Regions from separate parts of the Clostridium gasigenes genome, predicted to be linked through region 3. Evidence: predicted binding sites of a transcription regulator. Region 3 holds the regulator's gene; each other region holds the start of a gene.

Region 1 (10,367 bases), 1.1 Mb from region 3:
ATTTAAAATTTCTTTGCTTAATCTATAATGATTTATAACTATATTATCAAAAACTCCTATATCCTTTAGTGCATCCTTGATACTTAAATCTACTTGTTTTACAATTACTGAATGTCCATGTAAAATTGAAAATTTATTTAATCTTTCCAGTGCTTTTTCACTAAAATCTATGGCAGTAACTTTAAAATCATTTTCAAGTAGAAAAATAGTATTTCTACCATCTCCACAAGCAACATCTAAAACAGTACCAGCTTTAAAGCATCCTATACTTTCCACTAATATTTTTTCAGGTGAGAAGAGATCTTTACCTCTTCTATAGAATTTTTCATCCCAATAATCTTTATTTCCCATATAATCCATCCCAGTATCCCTCCTACTATATATTTTTTTGATATTTATAATATCAATCTAATTTTCCAGTTAATAGTCTCTTCTTTTCATTATCTATTTGTAGATCAGGTAATTCTTTTGATAATATTGTGAAAATTCCATAAAAATATTTCAATTCTTATTCAATTGTATCTATATATTTAGGCAGAAAAAATTGTTGTGTAATATTATAACGTACTTCCTTTTCGTTCTGTACTGTAAATAACTAGACTCCTCATAAGCCGCCACTCCTTCTTTTCCAAATTTGCCCTATTGTTTTATTATACCATATCCCTAAATCCAAACTAATTTATATAACTTATTTTTCAATTTCAATGGTTTCACCATACATATTTACTTTATAAATTTTATAATAATATTCTTTATCTTCTAATTTAAAATCAAATTTTATCTATTTATTAAATTATTACTCCTCTCAATATACATAAATATAGATTTTTTTATAATTTTACTTAAACTGAAAAAGAGTTAGCCTTTTAAATCTAACTATTTTGGTAATTTCTTCCATTTTAGTAATTACCTTTTCTCTTCTAATTCTATTCTTGCTTTACTGTTCCTATTTCTTCTATATTTATTAAGAAATAGGAACACCTCCTAATCTATAATATCAGTCCCCTTTAGTTTAGTTATATAAGTTTCTATATCATCGCTCATTTTAGGCACTGCGCACCTTAGGCGTAAATTCTAAACTCCTTTAAACACATAGACATAGACGTAAAACTTTCTATTAATATAAAATATTCTGAGAAGCTCTGTTTAATAGATAATTTTATTAATAATCTTAAATCTTCATCTTCTATTCTATGTAACTTTGAAAATTCCTTATCTACTACTACTAAGGTTTCTTTTATATTTTTTATTAGATCATATAATCTTTGTTTATTTATCCCATTTTTATATTTTTATTCATTAAATCCATTACCTCAATTTCTCTATGTAATTTCTTCTCTAAAAATTCCTCTATTGATAATATGTTATTAATAGCAATTGTTTTATAACTTAGAATACTATATCTATGTCTGAATACTCTTCAAAATTTTCTGTTAATATACTTCCAAATAATATTACTGTAACAAAAGGAGCTAGCATTTCGCTAACTCTTAATAAGGTATAATAAATTTTATTTTTTGCATTTTTTTATTTATCTACCATTTTTTTTATTTTATCAACATACTTACTTGGAATATTTAGCTTTTCGGCGATTATTTTATTATCTACCCCTTTGCTAATTAAATTTTTTATTTGTTTAATATTTTCAGGTTTCTTAATGAAATCTATAACAAATTTACCTAAAACATTATTTTTTATTTTTTTTATCTTATCAAACATTATTTCTCCCTTGTTTTTTATACTATATTTTTATATAGTTCATGATAATCTATTGATTCATCCAACATATTATCTCGTATAACAATAAATTTGTTATTTAAAGCCTCTATTTTTATAATATTATACACTATCATCTTTACTTTTCATTTCATCAATAGCTCCACTAGTTAACTGTTCCTATTCCTAAATTTATTACTTCAACATCTGTAGTTTTTTCATAATCAAAATAATAATTAATTCTATTGTAATCTACTAATTTCTTCGATGACCCAATAGTTAACTCTGTTACTATTATTGTAACTCTTGCATCTTTTGAGACTATATCCACTACATCCATACAGCCTTCTACAAGTTCATCATCTCGTGTTATCTCTAAGTTAGTTTTACTAACAAGTTTATAGTTACTTATTTCTAATTCTACTCTTGCTTTATACTCTTCTTTTGTAGTATATAATCCTAGTACCTCTGGTTGTTCTTGATCTATGCTCTCTGCATACCCATCATAGGAATATTCTATTAATTCTACTAAATATAATTTATTCATATATAATTTCCCCTTTATTTATTATTTTAATATTTTCTATATGGAAATATTATTCTTGTATTATCTTTAATTATAGAAATACTACATTATTTTTCTTATAAATTAATAACGTATTATCCTTTTTGTGAAAACCTCAATAAATATCCATCTAAATCCTGAACTAACAGCTCTTTCATTTTTATAATTTCACCATTAGATTCATATTCACTTTCAATAATATCCCTAAATAAATTTATATTATTTTTCACTAAACTAGATTTTATGATAGCTACATCATCAATCCCTATTTGAAAATTCACGCCTCGGCCAAATGGATATTGTAATTTACCCGTATTCCAGTAACCATTAATTTCTTCTATCATTATTTGTGCTTTTCCTAATGATAAAAAAGCAAATTTATCTTCTACCCTCTCATACTCTAGCTTAAATCCTAGAACATCAATATAAAACCTTTTAGATTCTACAATACTACTTACTGATAATTCTGGTATTAAATCATTAAACTTCATAACCCCCCCTATTTCTTTTTATCATTATATATATGTTACTTGTACGCTCTCTTTATTTACTATTGTACCCAAAATAGGTTGATTTAACAACCACAACAACAACTTAAAAAGAGCTAGGTCATTTCTCCCAGATCTTTATTTAGTTAAATTTTCAACTTGTCCCTTAGTTAGACCAGTTTTTTCTGCAATAATCTCTATAGCTAAAACCCCAATAAGCTTTTTAGCTATATTTATTCTTTCTTCTATTCTTCCTTGGTATTTTGCATCTGTTATCAAGTCTACTTCTATCTGAGATTCCTCTTCTCTAGCTCTCCAAAATTCCATGGATTCTAAATCAGTACTCATATAATCAAGTCCTTTTTCAGTTATCCTAATATCCATTTCCCTCATAACCCCAAATGCACCTTTAAACTCTATAATTCCTGACCTTACAAGTTCTTTTACCCTCCAGAATATGTAGTCATCACAAATTTTAGTCTCACTATTCCCAAGGATAGCTCCTACTGTTCTTGCTGATTTTTTAAATTCTTTTTCTGTGTATTTTAATATATCACTATCAAAATAATTTTCACCTACACTCTTCACCTTACCATCTTTAAAAACACGAAGTATTGAGTTATCTCTTTTTAATAAGTTCCAAGCCTTAATTAATTCATCATATTCTTCTAACTTAACTTTTCTTTTCTGTTTAATAAATGGTTTTAGCTGCTCAGTCATAACATCTCCTAATGACCTATATGTATATACATCACCATTTTCAATTTTATGAATTACATCTGAGACATTTATAATATATATATGGCTACACTTCCCCTTTAAAAGTTCCAAAGTATACAACATACCACAAATCTCACTACCACAATTTCCATACCATAAATAAATTACATCTGAGTTCTTGATTCTCAAAATCTTTTTATGAACACTTTTATAAATCCTACTATACTCTTGTTGTAAATAGTTCTCACCATGAGATTGAATTAACTTATCTTCTTTATAAATATTATTCCACCAATTAATTCTGTCACCCACATTTATTACATCCGCTATAGGCCCTTGCGAAATATCATCATCAAATGTGATAACCTCATTCTCCTCTATTGACTCTTTCTTTTTAAAAGCATGTCTTAAACTTATACCCGCACACTCTGAAAACCCTATATGTATTATTTTCACCATAACTTCCTCCCCAAAATAATATTTTCCCCTTTAAAAATCTTACTTTCATTTATTCTCAACCTTTATTACTAACTTTGTAACTTACCTACTTAAATGTTATTATCCAAATAATTTATTGTCAATTTGTTCACTCTAATTTTTTATAACATAAACAGAGCTAGTTTTTACACTAACTCTTCAAATTATGGAACTACTATACTATTTTAGTTGTCCAATCCTCACAATTCCAAGTTTCTGTTATTATATCTCTATAGAATTCTGGTTCATGGGATACAAGTAATATTGTACCTTTATATGCTATTAATGCTTGTTTTAATTCCTCTTTTGCATCTACATCTAAATGGTTAGTAGGCTCATCGAAGATTAATATATTTGTTTCATTGTTTAATATCTTGCAAAGTCTTACTTTTGCTGCTTCTCCACCTGATAATACCATTATTTTAGATTCTATTTGCTTTGTTGTTAATCCACATTTAGCAAGTGAGGCTCTTATTTCATATTGTGTTTTCCCTGGAAACTCTTGCCATATTTCTTCCATGCATGAGTTTGTGTTTCCTGATTTATCCTCTTGTTCAAAGTATCCTATGTGTTGATAATCTCCAAGTTCCACTTCTCCACTTAATGGTTTAACTTTTCCAAGCAAACTTTTTAGTAGTGTAGATTTTCCTAGTCCATTTGCTCCAACTAAAGCTATCTTTTGACCTCTTTCCATAGCTAAGTTAAGTGGTTTTGTTAATGGACTATCATATCCTATAACTAAATCTTTAGTTTCGAATATAACTTTTCCAGCGGTTCTTGCTTGTTTAAATCTAAATTCTGGCTTTGGTTTATCTTTAGATAATTCTAAAACATCCATTTTATCAAGTTTCTTTTGTCTTGATTTAGCCATATTAGAAGTAGCTACATTAGCTTTGTTTCTAGCTACAAAATCTTCAAGCCTTGCAATTTCCTTTTGTTGTTTTTCAAAAGCTTGCTCATGTCTTTTTTTATTATCTTCATATAATCTCATAAACTCAGTATGATCACCTACATATCTAGTAAGCTTTCTTTCTTCAACATGATACACTAAGTTAACTACTTCATTTAAGAATGGAATATCATGAGATATTAATATAAATGCATTTTCATAACTTTGCAGATATCTCTTAAGCCATTCAATATGTTCTTCATCTAAATAGTTTGTAGGCTCATCTAAAAGAAGTATGTCAGGCTTTTGAAGAAGTAATTTACCTAAAAGAATTTTCGTTCTTTGTCCACCAGATAAATCATCTACATCTTTATCTAACCCAACACCTGATAACCCAAGACCCTTAGCAATTTCTTCAACCTTAGGATCAATTACATAAAAACCATTATGGTCTAAAAGATCTTGAATAGTAGCTGTTCTTTCAAGCATTTTATTAAGTTCTTCTTCTGTAACTTCCCCCATTTTTTCATAAAGAGAGTTCATTTCCGCTTCTAAATCAAATAAATATTTAAAAGCATCTCTTAATGCATCTCTTACACTTTGTCCTTTTACTAAAGCCGCATGTTGATCCATGTATCCAACTCTAACATTATTTGACCAAACTACTTTTCCTTCATCTGGCATAAGCTTATCTGTTACTATATTCATGAAAGTTGATTTACCTTCACCATTTGCTCCAATTAACCCTACATGTTCACCTTTTAAAAGTCTAAATGACACGTCTTCAAAAATAGCTCTGTCACCAAAACCATGATTCATATTTTTCACTAATAAAACACTCATATTTTTCCTCCTATAATCAAACGACAAATAAGGTGCAATTTAATATCACACCTTATTTATTATAAACTATTATGTCATAAAATAAAGATATTTTTTCTTTTACTATATCTATTTTTGAGATACCTTAATACATATATTCCTTTACATCTTCACAAATAGATATTTTTAAAGAATTATCTTCTAATACTTTTTTGTATGAACATAAAAATTCATTTAATTCTAAATCAGCTAAATCAATTTTCCCTGGGCTTTTTAAAATTACATTCTCACTTTCAACATATATAATCACATTGTTTTTCTCATTTTTAATGTAGTATGTGCTTACAGCTTTTACTTCCATTCTTTCTTTATATTTCTCTTGGAATCCCATTGCTTTTCTTGCTTTTTCATAGCTGTTTGCATCAGCGTGTATATTATTTAATCCCATGTCTTTAAGCTGCTTTTCAAAGGCTCCAGTATCTAAACCATATCGCTCCATAAGTTTAGTTTGCATTTTTAAAAATCTATCTTGAGATATATTATTTTCTTCCATATATAATGTTATTTCTTTTGTGAACTCAGCCATATTTAATTTTCCCTCTGCCATTTTGTAATATAAAGAGTACATGTATGCTTCAATTTTATCTATATCCTTATCCATATCTTTTTCACTAGCTTTATTTTTAATTTGATTAAAATCTATTACTTTATCCATTTAAAACATCTCCCTAATTATAAAATAAATCTTAGTATCATTATACAATACTAAGATTTATTATTCCATATTCTTAAAAAACTATTACTATTCCTTAACTTTTTATTAATCTGTTCCTATTGCTGTCCAAACTTCATTATAAAGTTCTAACTCTTCTGTGTTTAAATGTTTATATACTTCACATTTATCCATAACTTCTTTTGGCATATAAGCCCCTGGATTGTTTTTAACTTCATCTGATTGAGCTTCCATTGCTCCTTTATGCGGAGTTGTATAACCAATTTCTTCTGCTATTTTTAATGCATTTTCTTTTTCACTTACAAAATTAATAAATTTTTCTGCTACATCTTTATTATTTGCATTAGTTGGTATTGCCCATGAATCTAACCAGAAATCTGCTCCCTCTTTTGGAACTATATATTCTAAGTTCTCGTTTTCATCTGCAAGCGTTAACCCTTCACCTGACCAAATCATAGCAATTGCAGCTTCCCCTTGTCTCATTATATCCATAACATCATCCGCACCATATTTTAAAACAAGAGGCTTCTGATCTATTAAAGATTGTTTTGCTTCCTCTAATTCTTTATGACTTGTACTATTTATTGAATATCCTAATCTTTTTAAAGCCATTCCAATAGTATCTCTTTGTGAATTTAATAAGAAAATTTGCTTTTCATATTTTTTATCCCACATTATATTCCAACTATCCACTGGATCTTTTACTAAATCTTTATTATATACTATACCAATTGTTCCATTCATATAAGGAACTGTGTACTCATTATTTGTATCGTATGGTTTTGCCAAATCATCTTCATTCATTTCTTGTAAATTTGGTATATTTTCTTTATTTAATTTTTGAAGCTTCCCTTCTTGAATTAATCTGTCAGCCATGTTATCTGAAACTAAAATTGCATCATATTCAACCTTTCCTGAAGTTGCTTCTATGTACATAGTTTCCATTTCATCGAATTTTTTCTCGTTTACTTTTACATCATACTTTTCTTCGAATTCTTCTATTACTCCATCTGCAATGTTTTCTCCATAGTTTAAAATATTAATTGTAGTTTCATATTTTTTTCCACAACCTACAAATAAAGATACTCCTAAAACCATTATTGACAATAAAGCAGTAATTTTAAATATTTTGTTCATTTGTTTGCTCCCTTTTAATTGTATTTTTTATTTACTAATAAACATTATCATTTATTATATAGTTTATTTTGAAATTTGAAAAGTATAAATTTAACAGAATATATTTCTGAACTCTTTAAAATATTATATTTTTATAACTTTTAAATTTATTATTATTGCAAATAGAACATTTGTTCGCTATAATTATTTTTATAAATCTATAAAAATAAGGGTGATTAATTTGAATATAAACGAAAAATTACAAGTATTATCTGCTGCTGCAAAATATGATGTGTCTTGTTCTTCTTCTGGCTCTAAACGTAAAAATAAAAATAATGGACTTGGCGATGCTTCATCTAATGGTATTTGTCATAGTTTTGCTGCTGATGGTAGATGTATTTCTCTTTTAAAGATACTACTTACTAATAATTGCATTTATGATTGTAAGTATTGTGTTAATGGTTCTTCAAAAGATGTTGAAAGAGCTATCTTTTCACCTGAAGAGGTTGTTTCTTTAACAATAAATTTCTATAAGCGTAATTACATTGAAGGTTTATTTTTAAGCTCTGCTATATTTAAATCTCCAAACTATACTATGGAACTTTTATTATCTGTTGTTAAAAAATTACGACTTGAAGAAAACTTTAACGGTTATATTCATCTTAAAGCAATTCCTGGGGCTGATGATATTTTGATTAAAGAAGCTGGCGAATTTGTAGATAGAATGAGTGTAAATATAGAACTGCCTTCTTCAAGTAGCCTAAAATTACTTGCACCTCAAAAGACAAAGCATGCAATACTAGCACCTATGAATCTTATTAAAAATAATATTATTGAACATAACTATATGAAGAAAACAATAAAATCAACTCCACTATTTGTTCCTGGTGGTCAAAGTACTCAATTAATTATTGGAGCTACCCCTGAAAGTGATTATAAAATTTTGAACCTTTCTGAAAATCTTTATAACACTTATAATCTTAAAAGAGTTTATTACTCTGCTTATGTTCCTGTTATAAAAGATAATAATTTTTTACCAGACATTACTCATCCACCTCTTGTTCGTGAGCATAGGCTTTATCAAGCTGATTGGCTTTTAAGGTTTTATGGGTTTAAAGCTGAAGAATTATTGAAAAATAAAGATGATAATTTTGATTTAAATTTTGATCCTAAAACATCTTGGGCTTTAAATAATATTGATAAATTTCCAATTGAGATTAATAAAGCTTCCTATGAAGCTCTTCTTAGAATTCCTGGTATAGGGGTAATATCTGCAAAAAGAATTCTTATAACAAGAAAAGTTCACACACTAAATTTTGAGGATTTAAGAAAGCTTGGAATTATACTTAAACGTGCCCAATATTTTATAACATGCACCGGCAAATATTATGGTGATGTTTCCTTTGATGATGAAAAGATTAGAAATAGACTACTATATATGGATAAGCCTTCTTTAGATAGGCAAAACTTATCACAACTTTCATTTTTTGATGATATTAAACCTAATAGTAGCGGTATACTATTACCTGAGAAAAAGAAAATACTTTTACCTAAAGATACCTATACTTCAACTACTGGACAGTTTTAAGAAAGGAGATTTTATTTTGATTATATATTTTTACGATGGAACTTTTGAAGGTTTGTTAACTTCTATTTATGATGGGTTTTATGCTACTACCCCACCAAATATTATCTCTACTAAATATGAGCATGAAGTAGATTTTCTTTCCGAAGTAGTTAATATAGAAACTGATACTATAAAACATAAAAAAGTACAAACCTCTATAGTTACTAAAATTGATCCACTTTGCTTAAATAAATTATATAATGTTTTTTTATCAAATAAAGAAGATAAGGGCATGTTATGCTTTAACTATCTTAAATTAGCTTTTAAAATTGGACCTGACATACACAAATATCTTCATAATGATTTAGTAAAATCTATTGATAGTATAAATAAAAAAATTTCTCTTGAATCACATAGATTTACGGGATTTGTTAGATTTTCTTATATTAACGATAAATTTCTTTATTCTTCAATTGAGCCAGATAATAATATATTAGAATTTATTTCACCACATTTTCAAAGAAGATTTCCAGGTGAATATTGGATTATCCACGATATAAATCGTGGACTTGCTTCAATTTATAATACAATTTCCTGGGAAATTGTCGAAATGGATATGGAATCCTATAACGAATTAAAAAATTATACAGATGGCTTCCATGACCTTTGGAAAGACTATTTCACTTCAGTTACAATAAAAGAAAGAGCAAACCCTAGACATCAAAAAGGTCAAATGCCTAAACGTTATTGGAAACATCTTACTGAAGTGAAATAATAATTTGCTTAAATAGTTGCTATAGCTTCTATTTCTATAACTGAATCTTTTGGTAATCTTGCTACTTCCACACAGCTTCTTGCCGGTGGATTTTCCTTAAAGTACTCTGCATATATTTCATTTACAAGCGCAAAATCATTCATATTTTTAACAAATACAGAAACTTTAACAACCTTATCTAAACTAGTTCCAGCAGCTTCTAAAACAGCCTTTACATTTTCTAAAGATTGTCTAGTTGCCTTTTGTATATCCATAACTAATTCTCCAGTTGCTGGGTTCACTGGAATTTGTCCTGATGTGAAAATAAAATCTCCAACTCTCATTCCTTGTGAATATGGTCCTATTGCTTGTGGTGCATTATTTGTTGAAATAATTTCTCTTTTCATAACTACACTTCCTTTGTATATTTATTTATTTTTAACATATACTAACTACAAATAATTAATAAGGAGGTCTTTACTTTGAGTAAAAAACCCCAAAAAAATAATACTAACATTAA
Region 2 (10,367 bases), 1.7 Mb from region 3:
TTAATGTTTATAGATGAAAGTCATGCTACATTACCACAAGTTAGAGCAATGTATGCAGGTGATAGAGCAAGAAAAGAGAACTTGGTGGAGTATGGGTTTAGACTTCCTTGCGCTTATGATAATAGACCTTTAAAGTTTGAAGAATTTGAAAAGAAAATAAATCAAATAGTATTTGTAAGTGCAACTCCAGCACAATATGAACTAGATAACTCAACAAATATAGCAGAGCAAATTATAAGACCAACAGGGTTATTAGATCCAGTTATAGAAATTAGACCAGTAACTGGGCAAATTGATGATTTGTATGGAGAAATATTAAAAATAACAAAAATGGGATATAGAACTTTAATAACAACGTTAACTAAGAAAATGTCGGAAGATTTAACTAAGTATTTAAAAGACTTGGGAATAAAAGCAGAGTATATGCATTCGGAGATACTTACAATGGAAAGAATGAAAATTATAAGAGATTTAAGGCTTGGTGAGTTTGATGTATTAGTTGGAATAAATCTTTTAAGAGAAGGGCTTGATATACCAGAAGTTGCTTTAGTTGCAATTTTAGATGCAGATAAAGAAGGGTTCTTGCGTTCTGAAACTTCATTAATTCAAACTATAGGTAGAGCTGCAAGAAACCTAGACAGTAGAGTTATTATGTATGCAGATAGAATTACTAAATCTATGGATAAGGCTATGAAGGAAACTGATAGAAGAAGAGGAATTCAAATGAAATACAATGAAGATAACGGAATAACTCCAATGTCTATAAAGAAAGATATTCGTGAACTAATAGCGATATCGAAAGTTGCTGAAGATCCAGAAGAATATAATACTGAAAACTTAGAAGAAATAAATCCAAAAGATAAGAAGAAGTTAATTAAGAAATATACATCAGAAATGATGGAATCTGCTAAAAATCTGCAATTTGAAAGAGCAGCAGAATTAAGAGATATTATTGAAAAGTTAAAGAAATAGTAAACTGGATTTAACATTAGGGATAGATGTTAAATCCAGTTTTTTATTATTTAGGCTATTATGTTTTAAATGAGTATGGTATATCTAAATAAAAATTATTAAATAATATATAATATAATTGACAATAATTATATTAAAATCTAAAATAGAATAAAGAATATATGTTCGTGATTAATTTCTAGAATATATGCAGAAACTAAATTTAGAATTTGAAAAAAATAATAAGGTAATGTGGGATATATATTTTTATAAGTATGCCTTATAAATTAGAAGAAAAGGTGGTTGGGTACATGAAAGATAAAATAATAATAAAGGGTGCTAAGGTACATAATTTAAAAAATGTTTCTTTAGAAATACCTAGAGATAAATTAATAGTTTTTACAGGGTTATCAGGGTCGGGGAAATCATCTCTTGCTTTTGATACTCTTTATGCAGAAGGACAAAGAAGATATGTAGAATCATTGTCTTCTTATGCAAGACAGTTTTTAGGACAGATAGATAAGCCAGATGTTGAATCTATAGAAGGGTTGTCACCAGCTATATCTATAGATCAAAAAACTACAAGTAAAAATCCTCGTTCAACAGTTGGAACTGTAACGGAAATATATGATTATTTAAGACTTTTATATGCAAAAGTAGGTGTTCCTTATTGTCCTAAGTGTAAAGTGAAAATTACTCAACAATCTGTGGATCAAATTGTTGATGGAGTTATGTTGCTTGGGGATAAAATTAAGATTCAAATTTTAGCACCTATAATTAGCGGGAAAAAGGGTGTTCATGAAAAGGTATTAGAAAATATTAAAAAGAATGGTTTTATTAGAGCAAGAATAGATGGAGAAATCTATGACTTAACAGAAGAGGAAATAAATTTAGATAAAAATATAAAACATAGCATAGAAGCGGTAGTTGATAGAATAGTTATTAAAGAGGGAATTGAAGGCAGATTATCAGATTCAGTTGAAACAGCATTGAAATTATCAGAAGGATTAGTTTTAATTAATATAATTGGTGGAGAAGATATTTTATTTAGTGAAAAATTTGCCTGTAGAGAATGTGGAATGAGTATAGATGAATTAGCGCCTAGATTATTTTCATTTAATTCACCTTTTGGTAAATGTGATTATTGCGATGGTCTTGGAGCTTTAATAGAAATAGATGAGAATCTAGTAATACCTAATAAAGATTTAAGTATTATGGAAGGTGCAATAGCAACTTGGGGTGAAGGTAGATTAAAGGATGATTCCTGGACATTAGCTATATTAAAAGCAATGAGTAAAGAATTTAAGTTAAACCTTAAGAAGCCAATTAAAAGTTTGAAACCAGAAGAAGTAGATTTATTACTTTATGGAACAAAGGGACATAAGCTAACTGTAAATTATACAAAAGAAGGAATGACTGCTAAATACTCTTATGCTTATGAAGGGGAAATAAATGCTCTTAAAAGAAGATATAGAGAAACTAATTCTGATGTTATAAAAGGTGATATAGAGCAATATATGAGTAACAATCATTGTCCAAAGTGTAAGGGAGCTAGATTAAGAAAAGAAGCACTTGCAGTAATGGTTGGGGATAAAAATATTTACGAATTTACGAAGATGCCAATAAGAGATGAACTAGAATTCTTAAATTCAGTAGAATTCTCAGAAAAAGATAAAATTATTAGTGATCAAATTGTAAAAGAAATAAATAGTAGATTAAATTTTCTATTAAATGTAGGTTTAGATTATTTAAATCTTTCAAGAACCGCGGGAACTTTATCTGGAGGGGAATCACAAAGAATAAGACTTGCAACTCAAATTGGATCAGCACTTATGGGTGTATTATATATTTTAGATGAGCCAAGTATAGGACTTCATCAAAGAGATAATGACAGGTTAATAGAAACTCTTAAAAACCTAAGAGACGTAGGAAATACTGTTATTGTAGTTGAACATGATGAAGATACTATAAGAGAAGCAGACTTTATAGTTGATATTGGGCCAAGAGCCGGAGAACATGGTGGAGAAATAGTAGCAAGTGGAACATTAGAAGATATTAAGATGTGTAAAGAATCCATAACTGGTCAATACTTAATAGGAGAAAAGAAAATTAACTGTCCAAGTGAAAGAAGAAAAGGAAATGGAAATAAAATAGTGATTCAAGGGGCAAAAGAAAATAATCTTAAAAATATTAATGTAACATTCCCTCTTGGAATATTAACAATGGTAACAGGAGTTTCGGGTTCTGGAAAAAGTACATTAATTAACGAAATACTTTATAAAGGTTTAAATAGAATAGTAAATAAAAGTAAAAATCCAGTAGGTTCACATAAAGATATAACAGGTTCTGAAAACATAGATAAAATTATAGATATAGATCAAGGGCCTATAGGAAGAACTCCACGTTCTAACCCAGCAACTTACACAGGAACCTTTGATATTATAAGAGAGTTATTTTCTCAAACAAATGAAGCTAAAATGAGAGGGTATAAACCAGGAAGATTTAGTTTTAATGTTAAAGGAGGAAGATGTGAAGCCTGCACAGGTGATGGAATTATTAAAATAGAAATGCAATTCTTGTCAGATGTATATGTTCCTTGTGAGGTTTGCAAGGGAAAAAGATACAATAGAGAAACTTTAGAAGTTAAATATAAAGGGAAATCTATACATGACATATTAAATATGACTGTAGAAGAAGGGCTAACGTTCTTTGAAAATATGCCGAGAATAAAGAATAAGATGCAAACATTATTTGATGTAGGACTTGGGTATATAAGACTTGGTCAACCATCAACTCAGTTATCAGGAGGGGAAGCTCAAAGAATAAAGCTTGCATCTGAACTTTCAAAGAGAAGTACAGGTAAAACTTTATATATTTTAGATGAACCAACAACAGGACTTCATATTGATGATGTTAATAGATTAGTAGAAATACTTCAAAGATTAGTAAATGCAGGTAACACAGTAGTTGTTATTGAACATAATTTAGATATGATAAAGTGTGCTGATTATATAGTAGATTTAGGACCAGAAGGTGGAGACAAAGGCGGGAGTTTAGTAGTTTGTGGTACTCCAGAAACTGTATGTAAGAATAAGGAGTCATATACTGGTAAATATCTTAATAAGATATTGCAATAGTATATAGGACTTGTTATTTTTACCTAAAAGTCTTAATATATATATAGTAAATATAACTTAAATTTGAGGTGAAAGAATGAGTTCTTCGAAACTAATAAATATAATTTTTGGAATAGCATTTATGGTACTTTTATACGTCATTATTTTTTATGCTCTAAAAATTATGTATAAAGATGTTAAAACTGGTGGAAAAAGAAGACAAGGGACAGCCAAGAAAAATTATGGAATTGAAGTGTTAAAAGCAGGTGATAATGATAACTTAGAAGAAGGAACAATGTTACTTTTAAGGGGTCCTATAACTATAGGTCGAAAAGAAGGTAATACAGTTCAATTAACAGATCAGTACGCTTCAGGAAACCATGCAAGGCTTGCTATTAAAAATAATGAAGTATATATAGAAGACTTAGAGAGTACAAATGGTGTTTTTCTTAATGAAGAAAAAATTGACCAAAGAGCCAAGCTTAGGCCAAATGATAAAATAAGAATCGGAAGTGTAATATTTAAGGTTATTAAGTCAGATAAGAAATAGAGGTGAAAGTATGAAAAGTAGTGTAAAGTATGAGAAAAGACTCTTAAAATTAATCTACCTACTATGCTTACTTCTATTTACAAACTTAGCTTTATTACCAAAAGAATTTGATTATAAAGCAATGGGAATGGGAGTGTTATTATGCGGAATAATAGCATATTCTCATTATGTAATACGAAAGTTTTATCCGGATGGAGATAAATTTTTATTCGTTTTTGCTAGTATTTTAGCAGTAGTTGGAGTAGCAGTGATTTATAGGCTTAAACCAGTAGAAGCTATGAAACAGTTGGTTTGGGTAATACTTGGGATTATAGCTTATATTTTAATTGTAGTAATAATGCCAGATTTAAAGAGTTTTGCAAAGTATAAAAAAATATATTTAATAGGTACATTGGTACTTATGCCACTGGGATTTGTTTACGGGAAAATATTCCATGTTGAAACCTATGGGGCTATGAACTGGGTATATATAGGACCATTTGGATTTCAACCTTCAGAGTTTGGTAAAATAGCACTAGTGTTATATTTATCATCAGCATTAATGACTTATGAAAATAAGGGCAAAATGAAAGGTGATTTTAAACAATTAATACAACCAGCTTTAGTAGCAATGTATTCTATGGCGTGCATGGTTCTTCAAACAGATTTAGGATCAGTTCTAATATTCTTTGGGATATCAGTAACCATGTTATATATAACTACATCTAAAAAGAAGTATGTATTTGCATGTTTAGGGTTATCATCAGTAGGTGCAGTTGCTGCATATGGAATGTTTAGGCATGTTAAGGAAAGGATAGAAATATGGCAAGATCCTTGGAAATATGTAGAAACAGCAGGGGGACAAATAGTTCAGGGGCTATATGCAATATCTTCAGGGGGGCTTTTTGGGTCAGGGCTTGGAAAAGGTCTTCCAGAATATATACCAGTAGCAACCTCTGATTTTATATTTGCAGCAATATGTGAAGAACTTGGAATGATATTTGCAGTAGGAATTATGATTATATATTTCTTAATGTTTTATAGAGGAATTAGAGCAGCCTTCGTAACAAATGAAAAATTCTCTCAAATTGTAGCTGTAGGATTCAGTACTATGATAGCTTGTCAAACGCTGGTTATTATAGGAGGAGTATTTAAGGTTATTCCATTAACAGGAATAACACTTCCACTTATAAGTTATGGTGGTAGTTCAATGCTTACAATATTCTTCGCACTTGGAATACTTCAGAAAATTTCAGAGGAGGCATAATATATGAACGATTTAGGAAAAAATGTAAGGAATGTAATGGTAATATTTCTTTTTTGTTTTATAGCTTTAATATCATATATGGTGTACTTCCAGGTTTTTAAGGGACCTGATATTGCAGCAATGCCAGGGAATGTAAGGCTTTGGGCAAAAAGAAATGAAGTTATAAGAGGTACAATCTACGATAGAAATGGTGAAGCGTTAACTAAAAGTAAAAGAATAGACGAGTTAAGTCAAGATAGAGAATATGTTTATAAAGATTTATATACACATTCTTTAGGATATATAGATGAACAATATGGAATAACAGGTCTAGAAGAGGAATTTGATAGTGAATTAAGTAAATATAGCGGAGCAGGTAATAACTTAAGAAAATTCTTCAAAGATTTTGATTTGAAAACATTTTTTAAGGAGAGAAATCAAGAAGATGAAAAAATAGGTAATGGGGTAGTTACAACTTTAAATCCCAAAGCCCAAAAAGCAGCTTATGATTTGCTTGGAGATCAAAAGGGTGCAGTTGTTGCTTTAAATCCTAAAACAGGAGAAATACTAGCAATGGTATCAAAGCCAACCTATGATCCAAACAACATGAAGCTTGCAATAGAAGGAGCAACAGCTGAGAACAGCGAAGCTGGGTATTTAATTAATAGAGCAGTGGAGGGATTATACCCGCCAGGTTCAGTAATGAAGACAATTACTTTATCAGCAGCTTTAGAAAATGATCCATCTGTTGCAAATAGAACTTTCCAAGATAAGGGGAAAATAACTTTTGCAGATGGAAGAGAACTAAATAATTATGTACATCAAGTTCATGGGGCAATAAGCTTAAGAAAAGGATTTTCAGTATCTAGTAATGTAGTTTTTGGAACACTTGCTATGGAACTTGGAAATGAAAAACTAAAAGCTGTAGCTGAAAATTTTGGGTTTAATTCTGTAGTACCAGCAGTTGGAACTACAATAACAAAAAGTCAATTTCCAACACTTGAAGAGTATGAAGTTGGAAGTATAGCACAAAGTGGAATTGGTCAAGGAAGTGTTCTTACTACACCAATGGAAATGGCATTAATGGTAAGTGCAGTATCTAATAACGGTATGTTAATGCAACCTAAATTAGTTAATAAGGTAATAGATTCACAAGGTAACACGGTAAAAGAAATACCTTCAAAGGAATTAAAACAAGTAATATCACCAGAAACTTCAGCAGTAGTTAGAGATTATATGAAAACACTAGTAGCTGGAAAGACTTTTTATGGTTGGGATATGCTACAAAAATATGGAGCTGGAGGAAAAACAGGAACAGCAGATTATAATCTTCCAGATGGTTCAGAAGCAATTCCTCATGGATGGTTTGTTTCAATAGCACCTGCAGATGATCCACAAGTAGCTATTGCAGTTATAGTTGAAAATGGTGAAAATGGAGTGAAATTGCCAGCGGTTATAGCGGCTAATGTTATAGATGCTATATTAGGAAAATAATAGTTAAATGTTCTTTGGAAATTTGTTAAGAGATAGAGGTTAGTTTTAGTTTACATCTAAGAGTTATATTTATAAGCTTAGATGTAAAGATACAAGACCTCTATCTCTTTTTGATTTAGGAATTCTCCAAAATTGTAACTAAGGGATATGAAATAAAATAGATATTAAACAAACACCTTTATTCTACAAAATCATATATTAAAGAGAGACTTATTTTAACAATAGCAAAATTAAAAAAAATAGAAAACTCTTGATGATTAAAGTAGAAATGGGGATGGGGAAATGTTTAGAGTAAAGGCTTTAGAAGTAGAGGGATGCTATTTAATTACACCAACTGTATTTATGGAAAATACATGTGATTTAATAAGGGTCTTTAATGATACTCAATTTAATATTTATGGTCTAAGTACAGATTTCAAAGAAGAATATTATGCAATTGCAAGGCCTGGGGTTGTAAGAGGGATGCATTATCAAGCACCACCTGAAGAACAGGATAAGATTATAACTTGTATAGCAGGAGAAATTCAAGATGTAGTTATAGATTTAAGAAAGAAATCTAAAACTTATGGAAGATATGTAGTTGTAGAGTTAAATGAATTTAATAGAGATTTAATATATGTACCAAAGGGCTGCGCTCATGGTTATTATATAAAAGGTAACAAAGACGCTTTAATATTTTATAAGGTTACTAAACCTTTCAACAATGATTATAGAGGCGGAGTTAATTGGGATTCCTTAAATATTCCTTGGGAATTTAACAAAGATGAAGTAAAGGTTGAAGAATGGGATAATAAATTAGCTAAATTTGAAGAATTTGAGTCTCCTTTTTAGGGGTACATTAAAATAGATAATAGTATTAATTAGTTAAAGCGGATTAGAAACATTTAACTAATTATTTTTTGAAGATCTATTAGGCATAAAGAAAAGTAATAGTCAGTAGCATGATATATGGTGACTAGTTATTTTTTATGCCTTACATAATAATGAAAGGGGGGAATAAAGTGTTTGATTTTGAATACCACTTAAAAAACTTGCCAGATAAACCAGGAGTTTATTTAATGAAAAACACTCTAGGTGAAATTATTTATGTAGGAAAGGCTAAAATATTAAAGAATAGAGTTAAAAGCTATTTCCAAAAATCTAAAAATCACTCTGAAAAAGTAAGAGTATTAGTTAAAAATATTTCGGAGTTTGAATACATAGTAACAGATACAGAAATGGAAGCATTAATACTTGAATGCAATTTAATAAAAAAACATAGCCCAAGGTATAATATTGCTTTGAAAGATGATAAGTTTTATCCCTTTATTAAAATAACAATAAATGATGATTATCCTAGAGTTTTCGTAACAAGAAATTATGCTAAAGATGGAAGTAAATATTTTGGCCCATATACTAATGGAACAGCAGTATATGAAACAATAACTTTAATAAATAAAATATTCCCTTTAAGAACTTGTAGGTTAGTTATAAAAGAAGATGGAAAACCAATTAGGCCTTGTTTAAATTATCATATAAAAAAATGTCTAGGTCCATGCTCTGGATACATAAGTAAAAAACAATATGGTGAAATGATTAAGGAGATTATGGAGATACTTAATGGAACTGATAAAACTGTTGTTAATGAATTAAAGATACAAATGGAATCTGCATCTATGAAGTTGGAATTTGAAAAAGCAGGAAGATTAAGAGATAAAATTCTAGCTATAGAAGCTATTGTAGAAAAACAAAAAATCTTTAAAACTATGGAAGGTGATGAAGATTTTATAAATATATACCAAGATGAAAAGGACAGTTGTGTCCAAATATTTTTCTCAAGAGATGGTAAAATCACAGGAAGAGAGAATTTTATATTTGAAAATACTGTAGATGATAATGTTGGTGAAGTTTTATCACAATTTATTACTTCTTTTTATGGAAGCACAGCTAAAGTTCCAAGGTATATTTATGCTCCAGAAATTGCAGATTTAGAGTTAATAGAAGAATTTTTAGCTATTAAAAGAGGATCGAAAGTTCTTGTTAGGATCCCACAAAAGGGGCAAAAAAAAGAAATGCTAGAAATGGTTAAAAATAATGGGAAAATAACTTTAGAGCAATTTAAAGATAAATTTTTAAGAGATAAGGAAATAAATAAAACATCCCTGGGTGAACTTAAGGATTTATTAGACTTAGATGAGATTCCATTTAGAATTGAAGCTTATGATATTTCAAATATTCAAGGGGTAGACTCTGTTGGAACTATGGTTGCTTTTGAAGAAGGTAGACCGAAAAATAGTGATTATAGAAGATTTAGAATAAAATCCGTAAAAGGTGCCAATGATTATGATAGTATGAGAGAAATTTTAGAAAGAAGATTTAAACGTGGTTTAGAAGAAATAAAAGCAATTCAAGAGAAGGATATAAAGTTTTCTTCCGGTAAATTTTCAAGTTTTCCAGATTTAATTATGATGGATGGGGGGAAGGGGCAAGTTAATATAGCGCTTGCAGTTTTAGAAAATCTTAATATTAGTATCCCAATATGCGGACTTGTTAAAGATGATAAACACCAAACAAGAGGGATTATATATAATAATGAAGAACTTATAATTAATAGAGGTTCTAATCTTATGCAATTAATAAGAAGGGTTCAAGATGAAGTTCATAGATTTGCTATTACTTATCATAGAAGTCTTAGAGATAAAAGAACATTACATTCTATATTAGAGGATATACCTAATGTAGGTGAAAAAAGAAGAAGAGCACTTCTAATGAAATTTGAGAGTGTTGATAATATAAAAAATGCTAATATACAAGAATTATTAGAAACACCAACTATAGATAAAAAAGCAGCTGAAAGCATAGTTAGTTACTTTAATAAGATTAATAGTGACAAAGAGGCGAGGTAAACAAAAAGAAAAGGTAACAAATTAGTTACAATACAAGTATAATGATAATATATGTAGTTAAATTGCTTGTTAAATGGTAAACTTTAATTTATACTATCAAATGAGATTATAACAAGGTTGAAGGAGTTTAATATGAATCAATTTAG
Region 3 (10,367 bases):
GAAAATATCGCAACTACCCAGATATATACACATGTAGATAATGATACGTTACGTGATGCTGTAAATTCTAATCCTCTTGCTAATATTAAATAATCTATTTGTTTTTTTTAGATATATTATTAAAATGCCATTTTCAAAGATTCAGAACGGATGTTCTAAATCTTTGAAAATGGCATTTTTCTCTTTTATAATTAAAAATATTTTAAATTAGTTTTACATAATGTTTATTATGTGTTGTATAATTCTGAACCGAGTATCTCATATAAAGAGTTTATAATTTTAATATCATCTCCATCATAAATTATAAGAAGTTCACCTTTCTTATAATAATGAGGTGTTTTATTCCAAGATGATTTTGTCCCGTTAATAACTAACCCCTTCTCTGTTATAGCTGAGGTATCTTTTTCTAAAGTACTAAGTTCTTCATAATCATATGCAGAAACCTTATCTTCCCCAATTTCTACTTCAAACTTCGGAGCGTCAAAAAAATCTTTATCTTTGGCTATGATCTCTACTCTATAATTTTTTGACTCCATATCTAACTTGAAATTTTCTAGATTATAATCACTTACTTTTTTATTATCACTATAGTTTTTAACTGTTTTTCCAGTAGTTTCATCACCAGTTATCATCTCTTTTCCTTTTTCCACTACATTTTTAGTATTATCTATTGATTTTTCATTTGTAGAACAAGATACAAATACAGTTATTATAGTAGCTAATGTCAGTAATGATATAACAACTCTTTTTTTCATAAAAATATCCTCCTTTTATTTACCTTATAAATATAGTGTAAACAAAGGAGGGAAAAGTATTCATTATTTATTTTTAAATCTTCTAACACCTGGAAAAACTTCTTCTGTCATTTCCTCTAAATTTAATTCATCAAATAATTCCATATCATCTAGATACTCTATATTTTCAAAGGCATCTACGTATTCTGTTTCAGCATCATCCTCAACTAGAAACTCTTCCGCTGTAATAGTTTTTTCTTCCAATTCCTTATCAGCTTCTAATCTTAATTTTTCTAGTTCTGTTTTAAATTTTGCTTCTAAAATTTCATTTTCTTCTACAGTTTTAGATATTTCTTCAATTTTTATTGCTCTTACATCTATACCTTCTTGTTGTAAACAATCTCCACAATTATCACATATTTTACCTTCATACACATCACAATAATCATCTTCTGTATATATTTTTTTATTCATATATAAACACCACCTATTAGTTATAAACTTATTTTATAAAATTTAAGCAAACTTAATTATAGCTAACTTTATACATTTAAGCAATGAAAAATGATGTTTTTTTTATTTAATGTATATACTATAATAAAATTGACCAATATTAAAACAAGAACATAAGTTTGATTACCTAATATATATATGTTATAATCTGATAATAGCGAGGTGTTAAAATGAATATTTTAAAGGATAAACAATTAGAAATTTTTGAATTTTTAAAAATACACACTGCCAATAAAGGGTATCCGCCATCGGTTAGAGAAATATGCGATGCAGTGAATTTAAAATCAACCTCTACTGTTCATGGTCATTTAAAAAGATTAGAAAAAAAGGGATTGCTAAAAAGAGATCCTACTAAACCTAGAGCTTTAGAAATTATAGATCCAAATTGCCCTAAAAAAGAAATGCTTTATATACCCATTATAGGTAGAGTTACTGCCGGAATACCTATTTTAGCTACAGAAAATATAGAAGATTTATTTCCTATTCCTATTGATTATATTAAACATAATCAGGAACTATTTATGCTAAAGGTTGTTGGTGACAGTATGATTAATGCAGGTATAAACGACGGTGATTTAGCTATTATAGAACAAAATCAAACAGCTGTTAATGGAGATATTGTTGTTGCTTTAATAGATAATCACGCAACTATAAAAACCTTTTATAAAGAAAGTGATCATATTAGATTACAACCCGAAAATGATGCTTTATCCCCTATTATAGTTAAAGACTGTAGTATATTAGGAAAGTTGGTCGGATTATTTAGAACATATTAGATAAAAAAGAGGCATACATTATTGTGTGACTCTTTTTTATTTAATATGTATAAGGAATTTTAAAAAAATAACCAGTCAGGTTCTTTGGCTTTTTATTTTCTTTCAGTTCCCTACCCTTTAGAGTCACATAATAATATGTGATTGTGAGGGTTATTTATGAAATTTTTAAAAGGAAATACTCCATATAACTGTACCTGTTTAGATTTAAATAATGAATGGAAAGCAATTCATTCACTTAAAAAAAAACATTTTAGCTTTATAAAACTACTTATTGAATTGATTATGGCTTGTATTTATGCTTTTGGGCTAGGTTATAATCTTTTTTATTTAGATAGAGTATTAAAAACAGGACTTATATTCTTAGTTTTATTAGTAGTGAGTTATTTGTTTATAATAATTCCTCATGAATTTTTACATGTACTATGTTATAAAACTAAAGATAATGTAATTATCAGATATTCTTTAATAAAATTAAAATTAGTTTCTTATTTCGACGGGACTATATCTAAATCAAGAGCATTAGTATTAATTATACTGCCATTTATAGTGTTTACTATTATACCTACTGTAGCAAGCTATTTATTAGGATTTAATTTATTCTTATATGCTATAGCTAGTGCAAATTCAATTAAATCTGGAGTGGATTTATTAAATTTTATTTTTGTTATCAAAAATGCACCCCCAAACGGGAAATTAATAGTTAATGAATATGATTTTTATTTTAAATCTGAATCTATAAAAGAATAAGGTTAACTTTAAATAAATAGCAAGTCAATACATCGAGTTTATTTCGCATATTTGACTTGCTATTTATTTTCACGTCCCCTATTTATCAATAAATATTTAAATTATATTATTTAACGAAATAAGAATACCTATTTTAGCGTGATCAAATGTTAATCCACCTTGTAAATAAGCAATAAAAGGCTCTCTTATTGGTGCATCAGCAGAAAGTTCTATTGATGATCCTTGAATAAATGCGCCTGCTGCCATAATTACTTCATCTGTGTATCCTGGCATTGCCCACGGTTCACACTCTACAAATGAATCTATTGGAGATCCTTTTTGTATTCCAGTACAGAATTTTATAAGCTGTTCTCTATTACCTATTTTAATAGCTTGAATAATATCACTTCTTTTATCTGTATATTTAGGTAATACTTCAAACCCTGCAAGTTCCATTATTCTTGATGCAAAAATAGCTCCTTTAACCGCTTCCATAGATATATGAGGCGCTAAGAACAACCCTTGATACAAAGTTCGCATTAGTCCAAATGTAGCTCCACACTCTCCACCTACTCCAGGCGTAGTTAATCTAAATGCTGCTTGCTGAACATAATTAGCTTTTCCAGCTATGTATCCTCCACTTGGTGCAATTCCCCCACCGATATTCTTAATTAATGAACCTGCTATTAAATCAGCTCCAACATCAGTTGGTTCTATTATATCTATAAATTCTCCATAACAATTATCAACAAATACAAGAACATCATTTCTTATACTCTTTATAAAGTTAATTATTTCTCCAAGCTCGGATACTAAAAATGACTTTCTCCACCCGTACCCAGTACTTCTTTGTATATGTATAAGTTTTATTGAATTATCTGAAGTTAAAACTTCTTTAATTTTCTCATGGTCAAATTTTTCATTAAGTAAATCAACTTGTTTATATTTGATACCATATTCTTTTAAAGAACCTATATTTTCTTTTCCGTTAATTCCTATAATATTAAGCAAAGTATCATATGGAGTACCTGCTATACTAACCATAGTATCTCCCGGTCTTAAATTTCCCATTAATGCACAGCCTATAGCATGTGTTCCATTTACAAAATGAGGTCTAACTAAAGCAGATTCTGTATTAAATATTCGTGCATAAACCTTATCTAATGAATCTCTTCCAATATCATCGTATCCATATCCCGATGAATTAGTAAAATGTGCATCACTAATCCTTTCTTCTTGAAATGCTTTTAGAACCTTTAATTGATTAAATTCTCTTATTTCATCGTAAATTTTAAAGCTTTCTTCAACGTCTTTTAAAGCTTTTTTATATAATTCAAAAGTATTTTCTTTTATATTATATGATTTCATCATCATTTCTTTAGTTATATTTAACATAATAAGCCTCCTTGAATTCAGCGTTTTTAAACAAAATTAAACACCTTATTACTAATTATACTAAAAAAACACGAAAAATAAAATAGGCAAAATTATTTTGCCTATTTCCTAAAATTCATTATCTTCAATATTATTATTAAATGATATCGGCTTTCCTGGGGTTATAGTAGTAATTGCATGTTTATATACTAACATTTGTTTACCATCAGAATCTAAAACAACAGTAAAACTATCAAACCCCTTAACATAACCTTTTAATTGAAAACCATTTGTTAAATAAATAGTAACTGGAACCGTATTCTTCCTAGCTCCATTTAGAAAAATATCTTGCAAATTATTTATTTGTTTATTCACTTCTAGTACCTCCGACACATTAGTTATATTTATAAATTAATTATAACCTTATAAGCTGTCAATGTCACCAACTATTTTTCTGAATATTTCGTCACCTTTCATAGCATCTTTATCTAAGAAGATTGCCCTTGGGTCACGCCTAAACCAACTTAATTGTCTTTTAGCATAATTTCTTGACCCTTGTTTTATTAGATCAATAGTATCTTCTAAAGATATATCTCCATCTAAATAGTAAAACACTTCTTTATAGCCTATTCCCTTCATTGACTGCATATTTGAAGTATTACCTAAATTTTTAAGATTTATACATTCATCTACTAATCCTTTTTCCATCATCATATCTACTCTTTTGTCTATTCGTCCATAAAGTTTAGATCTATCCATATTTAAAACTATATAACAAACATCATATTTACCATTATAAATATCTTTACCTAGATTATAAGAACTAAAAGGTTTGCTAGTTATTTTATATACCTCTAATGCTCTAATTACTCTTTTTCTATTATTAGCATGAATATCCCTATAACTTATAGGATCAATTTTTTTTAGTAACCCATGAACGTATTCATTTCCATGCTCATTAGCTAAGGATTCAAGTTCAGCTCTATATGTATCATCCTTCTTTGCCTCTGTAAATGTCATATTGCAAGTTAGGGCATTTATATATAACCCTGTGCCCCCAACTAAAATAGGTAGCTTACCGCGTCTTAAAACATCTTCAATACATATTTCAGCAATTCGCTTAAACTCTGCAACTGAAAATTCTTCATGTGGCTCAACTATATCTATCATATGATGAGCTACCCCATCCATTTCCTCAGCAGTAATTTTAGCTGAGCCAATATCCATATGTTTATAAATTTGCATAGAATCTGTAGAAATTATCTCTCCATTTAATTCTTTAGCAAGTTTAATAGATAATTCAGTTTTACCAACTGCTGTTGGCCCTGCAAGAACCAGTATTTTTTTTTTCATAGTTAGTAATCTCCTTATCTAGACGATTCTTCTAAATTTTTTATCTAACTCATAAGAAGTAAATTTAATAATAACGGGTCTACCATGCGGGCAATGGAAAGGATCTTCTATAAATCTTAAATCATTAATTAATTTTTGCATTTCTATTTCAGTTAAATAGTCATTAGCCTTAACTGCCGCTTTACATGCCATTGTAGATATCCTATTATATTTTACTTCAGTTGTTTTTCCTGACCCTAAGTTTTTAAGGTTATCTAATATACTTATAAATAAATTCTTAGGATCTAATTTTCCAAGGAAATAAGGGACTTCCTTAATAGATACTGTATTTCCTCCAAATGCTTCTATATTAAATCCAGCCTTATTGAAAATCTCTTTATTTTCTTCGTAATAGCAATAATCATCAATAGTTAAATCAATTAAAGCTGGAATAAGCAATGGTTGAATTATAATACTACCACTTTCAATTTGTTTTAAATACTTCTCAAACAATATCTTTTCATGAGCTGCATGTTGATCTACTAAATAAAGCACTTCTTCAAATTCTGCTAAAATATAAGTTTTATTAAACTGACCTATAATTCTAAGCTTTGGAAATTTAGGTGAGTTTTCAACACTTTTATGGATTTCTGATTTATAAACTTCTATTTTCTCATAATCTATGCTGTTATCACTTAAACTATTTATTACATTAGTTGCTTTATCATCAGCTGAAACAACAAGTCTATCTTTAACGCTTATGTCAGTATTATATTGAAATGGAGATCCGTCAGTAGTATTTAACTTACCTTTATCGCCTAAGGAGCGTAACTTGTTATATAGCTCCTCTTCCTTTTTAACATCATCGATAGTTATAGATGTCATCACTTCTCTTATTACTGCTTTTTCAGGTGATTCTTTTAATTTTTCTTCTTTTTCATAATTATAAGGAGCTTCCTTATAATTAATATTGAAAGACATATTCTCTACAACTCCAGAAGGTATTTCATTTTGTTCATTATATCTTTCTTCTGGCACTTGGAAAGAGTTAAATACCTCTTCTTTAAAAGCTCTATGTACAGCCTCGAAAACTTTCTTAAATACAACTCTATCTTCTTTAAATTTAATTTCTTCTTTACTTGGATGAATATTAACATCTACAAATTCAGGATATACATCTACAAATAAAACAAAAAAAGGAAATTTATTAACTGTAGCAAAAGATTTAAAGGCATTTTCTACTGCTGCAACTAAAGTTCTATTTTTCACATATCTTCCATTAACAAAAATGCTTTGATTATTTCTAGAACCTCTTGCTATTTCTTCTTTTCCTATATATCCACTTATAGATATTTCATCTCCATTAGATTCAAAATAAATTAAATTGTCACTTATAGTTTTCCCATAAATAGTTCTTATTACATCTTTGAGGTTTCCACTTCCATATGTATGTAAAATTTTCTTTCCAAAGTTAAAATATTTAAAAGAAATATCTGGGTTAGATAAGGATATTCTATTTACTATATCATTAATTAAAGAGCCTTCTCTTGATGAGGTTTTTAAAAACTTTTTTCTAGCTGGGATGTTAAAGAATAAATCCTTAACTTCCATAATAGTTCCTTTATTTAGTCCTACCTCTTTAATCTCTAATATTTTTCCATCCTCTATAGTAATTTCAGCGCCAAAATCTTCATCTTGAGGCTTACTTTTCAAATTTACACAGCTAACTGATGCTATAGAAGCTAATGCCTCTCCTCTAAACCCTAGTGAGCTTATAGAATAAATATCCTCAACTGATTTAATTTTTGAAGTTGCATGAGGTAAAAATGCTTTTGATATGTCATCCTTATGTATGCCATCGCCATCATCTATAATTCTAATTAATGCAGATCCCCCATCCTCAATCTCTATAGTAATATTTTTAGCATTTGCATCAATAGAATTTTCAATTAGTTCTTTAACAACAGAGGAGGGTCTCTCTACCACTTCTCCAGCTGCTATTTTATTTGAAGTATTCTGATCTAAAATATTAATTCTTTTCATATTCCCACCCTACCTCTATTTTGATTTTTATTTAAAACTTTTAGCTTCTTGTACAATTTTATATAAAGTATTCATAGCATCCATAGGTGTTAAGCCCATAATATCAATAGATGATATGTTATTTATTAAAGATTCCTTTTCCATCATTGTAAAATCCATCTGGAAGTTATTATTATGAATATCTATTTTATTATTTGTTATTTTTTCTTCTATTGTATCATATACTTCACTAACTTTGTCTACCTTGACATTTTCATCTGTTTTATTATTTTCTTTCACTAAAGTTATACAAATCTCTTGTTCATCACAAGGAGTATCTAAATTAATAATAGATTCTTTAGTATTTCTAGTATGTGCTATTTCCAAAGTTTTATTTCCTTCAAGAGAACCTAATATCTCTTTCGCTCTATTTATAACTTCCATAGGAATACCTGCAAGCTTCGCAACTTCTATACCATAAGATTGATCTGCTCCACCTTCAACTATCTTTCTTAGAAAAATAATATTGTCCTCTATTTCTTTAACTGCTACTGAATAATTTTTAACTCCTTGAATAACACCTTCAAGTTTTGTTAACTCATGATAGTGAGTAGCAAATAATGTTTTACATCTTAAATTTTCATTATTACATATGTGTTCTATTACTGACCAAGCAATGCTTAATCCATCATAAGTTGAAGTACCCCTTCCAACTTCATCTAAAAGAACAAGACTCTTTGAAGTTGCATTCTTTAAAATGTTAGATACTTCCCACATTTCTACCATGAAAGTTGATTTTCCACCTGCTAAGTCATCGGATGCACCAATTCTAGTAAATATTTTATCACATAGTGATATGTTAGCCTTTTTAGCAGGAACAAAAGAACCTATTTGTGCCATAAGTGTAATTAATGCTACTTGCCTCATATAAGTAGATTTACCAGCCATATTAGGTCCAGTAATTAATAGAAGTTGATTATCTTCACTGTTTAAAATTGTATCATTAGAAACAAATTCTCCGTTTCCAATTACTTTCTCTACAACAGGATGTCTTCCGTCTACTATATCTATAATTCCACTTTCGTTTACTTCTGGTTTTATATAATCATTTTCTACTGCTACTAACGCAAGTGTTGATAATGCGTCTAAGTTACCTAAAATTCTAGCACTTTGTTTAAGTCTTCCTATTTCCTCTTCAACTTGTTCTCTTATACCTATAAAAAGGTCATATTCAATCCCTACAAGCTTTTCTTCTGCCCCTAGTATCTTTTCCTCCATCTCTTTAAGCTCTTGCGTTATGAACCTCTCAGCATTAGATAAAGTTTGCTTTCTTATATATCTTCCTTCAGGAATAGATCCATAATTAGCTCTTGAAATTTCTATGTAATAACCAAATACTTTGTTATATCCAACCTTTAATGATCTAATTCCAGTAAATTCTCTTTCCTTATGCTCAAGGGCTGCTATCCACTCCTTACCGTGAAGTTTTGCAGTTCTAAGTTCATCTACTTCACTACTGAAACCATCTCTAATAATATTTCCTTCTTTAAGTGATAGCGTTGGATCATCTAATAGTGATCTAGTTAAAAGTTCATTTACATCTAAAAGTTCATCTAAATCATTAAACCATTCTTTTAAAAGGTTAGATTTACACTCTTTAAGTCTAGTCTTAATATCAGGTATTTTACTTAAAGATGATCTTAATGATACTAGATCCTTACCATGAGCATTTTTATTTGATATTTTACCAACAATTCTTTCAATATCATAGATATCTTTAAGTGACACTCTTAAATCTTCATTAAAATACATCTTATTGCAGAGTTCTTCTACGCCGTTTAATCTTTTCTCTACCTCTGATTTAATAATTAAAGGTTCTTCTATCCATTTTCTAATACTTCTCCCACCCATAGAGGTAGCAGTCTTATCTAAAACCCAAATTAAACTTCCTTTTTTGGACTTTTCTTTTAGGTTTTCTGTAAGTTCTAAATTTCTTCTTGAATTACAATCAATAGTCATATAATTTATTATGTCATAGTATTCTAAAAGATTTATATTGCTTAAGCTTATTTTTTGAGTATCGTATATATACTTAAGTAATACTGCAGAAGCCATTTTAGAAGCACTTGGTAATCCTACTACTTCAGCTTCACTAAATTGACTAATTAACTCTTCATCACTAGTTAGGAACTTTTGCAAGTCACGCTTTGTAATTAAGGCAGTGGTTATATCACTTATCTCTTTTAATAAACTATCTGAAAAATTATTATCTATTATAATTTCCTTTGGTGACACTTTAGATATTTCATCTAAAAGAGTAGCTCTTAAATTTATAAAAGCAGTTGTTTTAAATTCTCCTGTTGATATATCAGAAGAGGCAACACCAAAATATCCACCTTCCTCATAAATAGTCAGTATATATATATTTTTATATTTGCTATCTGCATTTTGTTCTACATATGTTCCTGGAGTCATTACTTTAACTACATCTCGCTTAACTATGCCCTTTGCCACAGAAACATCCTCTACTTGTTCGCAAATAGCAACTTTATATCCTTTAGCTATAAGCCTTGAAATATAGGTTGTAGATGCATGATAAGGAATTCCGCACATAGGAGCTCTTTCTTCCATTCCACAATCTCGTCCTGTTAAAACAAGTTCTAATTCTCTAGATGCAGTTTTTGCATCATCAAAAAACATCTCATAAAAATCACCTAGTCTAAAGAAGACTATACAATCCTTATAATTTTCCTTTATCTCAAAATATTGTACCATCATTGGGGTAAGTGCCATTATGTATCCTCCATTTATAAAGGACATTTTTAAATGCCCTTATTACTATTTTATTTTATTCTATTTTATCATAAAAAGATTATTTAGTTAAGTTTCT

Evidence for each region. The regulator LexA, encoded in region 3, represses DNA repair genes until DNA is damaged. The targets are predictions, from matches to a motif close to CNAACANNTGTTNG.
Region 1: a site for LexA is predicted at 7,711-7,724, ahead of J1C67_RS01400 (putative DNA modification/repair radical SAM protein). Genes of this name have one in related genera too.
Region 2: a site for LexA is predicted at 1,127-1,140, ahead of uvrA (excinuclease ABC subunit UvrA). Genes of this name have one in related genera too.

Annotation. Positions count from the first base shown of each region.
Region 1 is NZ_CP071376.1:284,542-294,908, forward strand. Features, by position in the region: gene J1C67_RS01355 (class I SAM-dependent methyltransferase) at 1-360, opposite strand, end outside; gene J1C67_RS01360 (nucleotidyltransferase domain-containing protein) at 1,390-1,479, opposite strand; gene J1C67_RS01365 (hypothetical protein) at 1,528-1,719, opposite strand; gene J1C67_RS01370 (hypothetical protein) at 1,883-2,263, opposite strand; gene J1C67_RS01375 (bleomycin resistance protein) at 2,377-2,772, opposite strand; gene J1C67_RS01380 (DUF1835 domain-containing protein) at 2,908-3,948, opposite strand; gene J1C67_RS01385 (ABC-F family ATP-binding cassette domain-containing protein) at 4,142-5,698, opposite strand; gene J1C67_RS01390 (DUF3867 domain-containing protein) at 5,823-6,392, opposite strand; gene J1C67_RS01395 (ABC transporter substrate-binding protein) at 6,498-7,547, opposite strand; gene J1C67_RS01400 (putative DNA modification/repair radical SAM protein) at 7,768-9,114, shown strand; gene J1C67_RS01405 (TIGR03915 family putative DNA repair protein) at 9,131-9,868, shown strand; gene J1C67_RS01410 (RidA family protein) at 9,877-10,254, opposite strand; gene J1C67_RS01415 (hypothetical protein) at 10,330-10,367, shown strand, end outside.
Region 2 is NZ_CP071376.1:1,557,509-1,567,875, forward strand. Features, by position in the region: gene uvrB (excinuclease ABC subunit UvrB) at 1-972, shown strand, start outside; gene uvrA (excinuclease ABC subunit UvrA) at 1,263-4,088, shown strand; gene J1C67_RS07510 (FHA domain-containing protein) at 4,165-4,617, shown strand; gene J1C67_RS07515 (FtsW/RodA/SpoVE family cell cycle protein) at 4,628-5,863, shown strand; gene J1C67_RS07520 (peptidoglycan D,D-transpeptidase FtsI family protein) at 5,867-7,336, shown strand; gene J1C67_RS07525 (dTDP-4-dehydrorhamnose 3,5-epimerase family protein) at 7,619-8,167, shown strand; gene uvrC (excinuclease ABC subunit UvrC) at 8,338-10,221, shown strand; gene murB (UDP-N-acetylmuramate dehydrogenase) at 10,354-10,367, shown strand, end outside.
Region 3 is NZ_CP071376.1:3,245,649-3,256,015, reverse strand. Features, by position in the region: gene J1C67_RS15255 (tyrosine recombinase XerC) at 1-93, shown strand, start outside; gene J1C67_RS15250 (hypothetical protein) at 228-755, opposite strand; gene J1C67_RS15245 (hypothetical protein) at 819-1,208, opposite strand; gene lexA (transcriptional repressor LexA) at 1,418-2,023, shown strand; gene J1C67_RS15235 (DUF3267 domain-containing protein) at 2,180-2,770, shown strand; gene J1C67_RS15230 (methionine gamma-lyase family protein) at 2,867-4,144, opposite strand; gene hfq (RNA chaperone Hfq) at 4,253-4,498, opposite strand; gene miaA (tRNA (adenosine(37)-N6)-dimethylallyltransferase MiaA) at 4,547-5,476, opposite strand; gene mutL (DNA mismatch repair endonuclease MutL) at 5,495-7,498, opposite strand; gene mutS (DNA mismatch repair protein MutS) at 7,526-10,270, opposite strand; gene J1C67_RS15205 (class I SAM-dependent methyltransferase) at 10,358-10,367, opposite strand, start outside.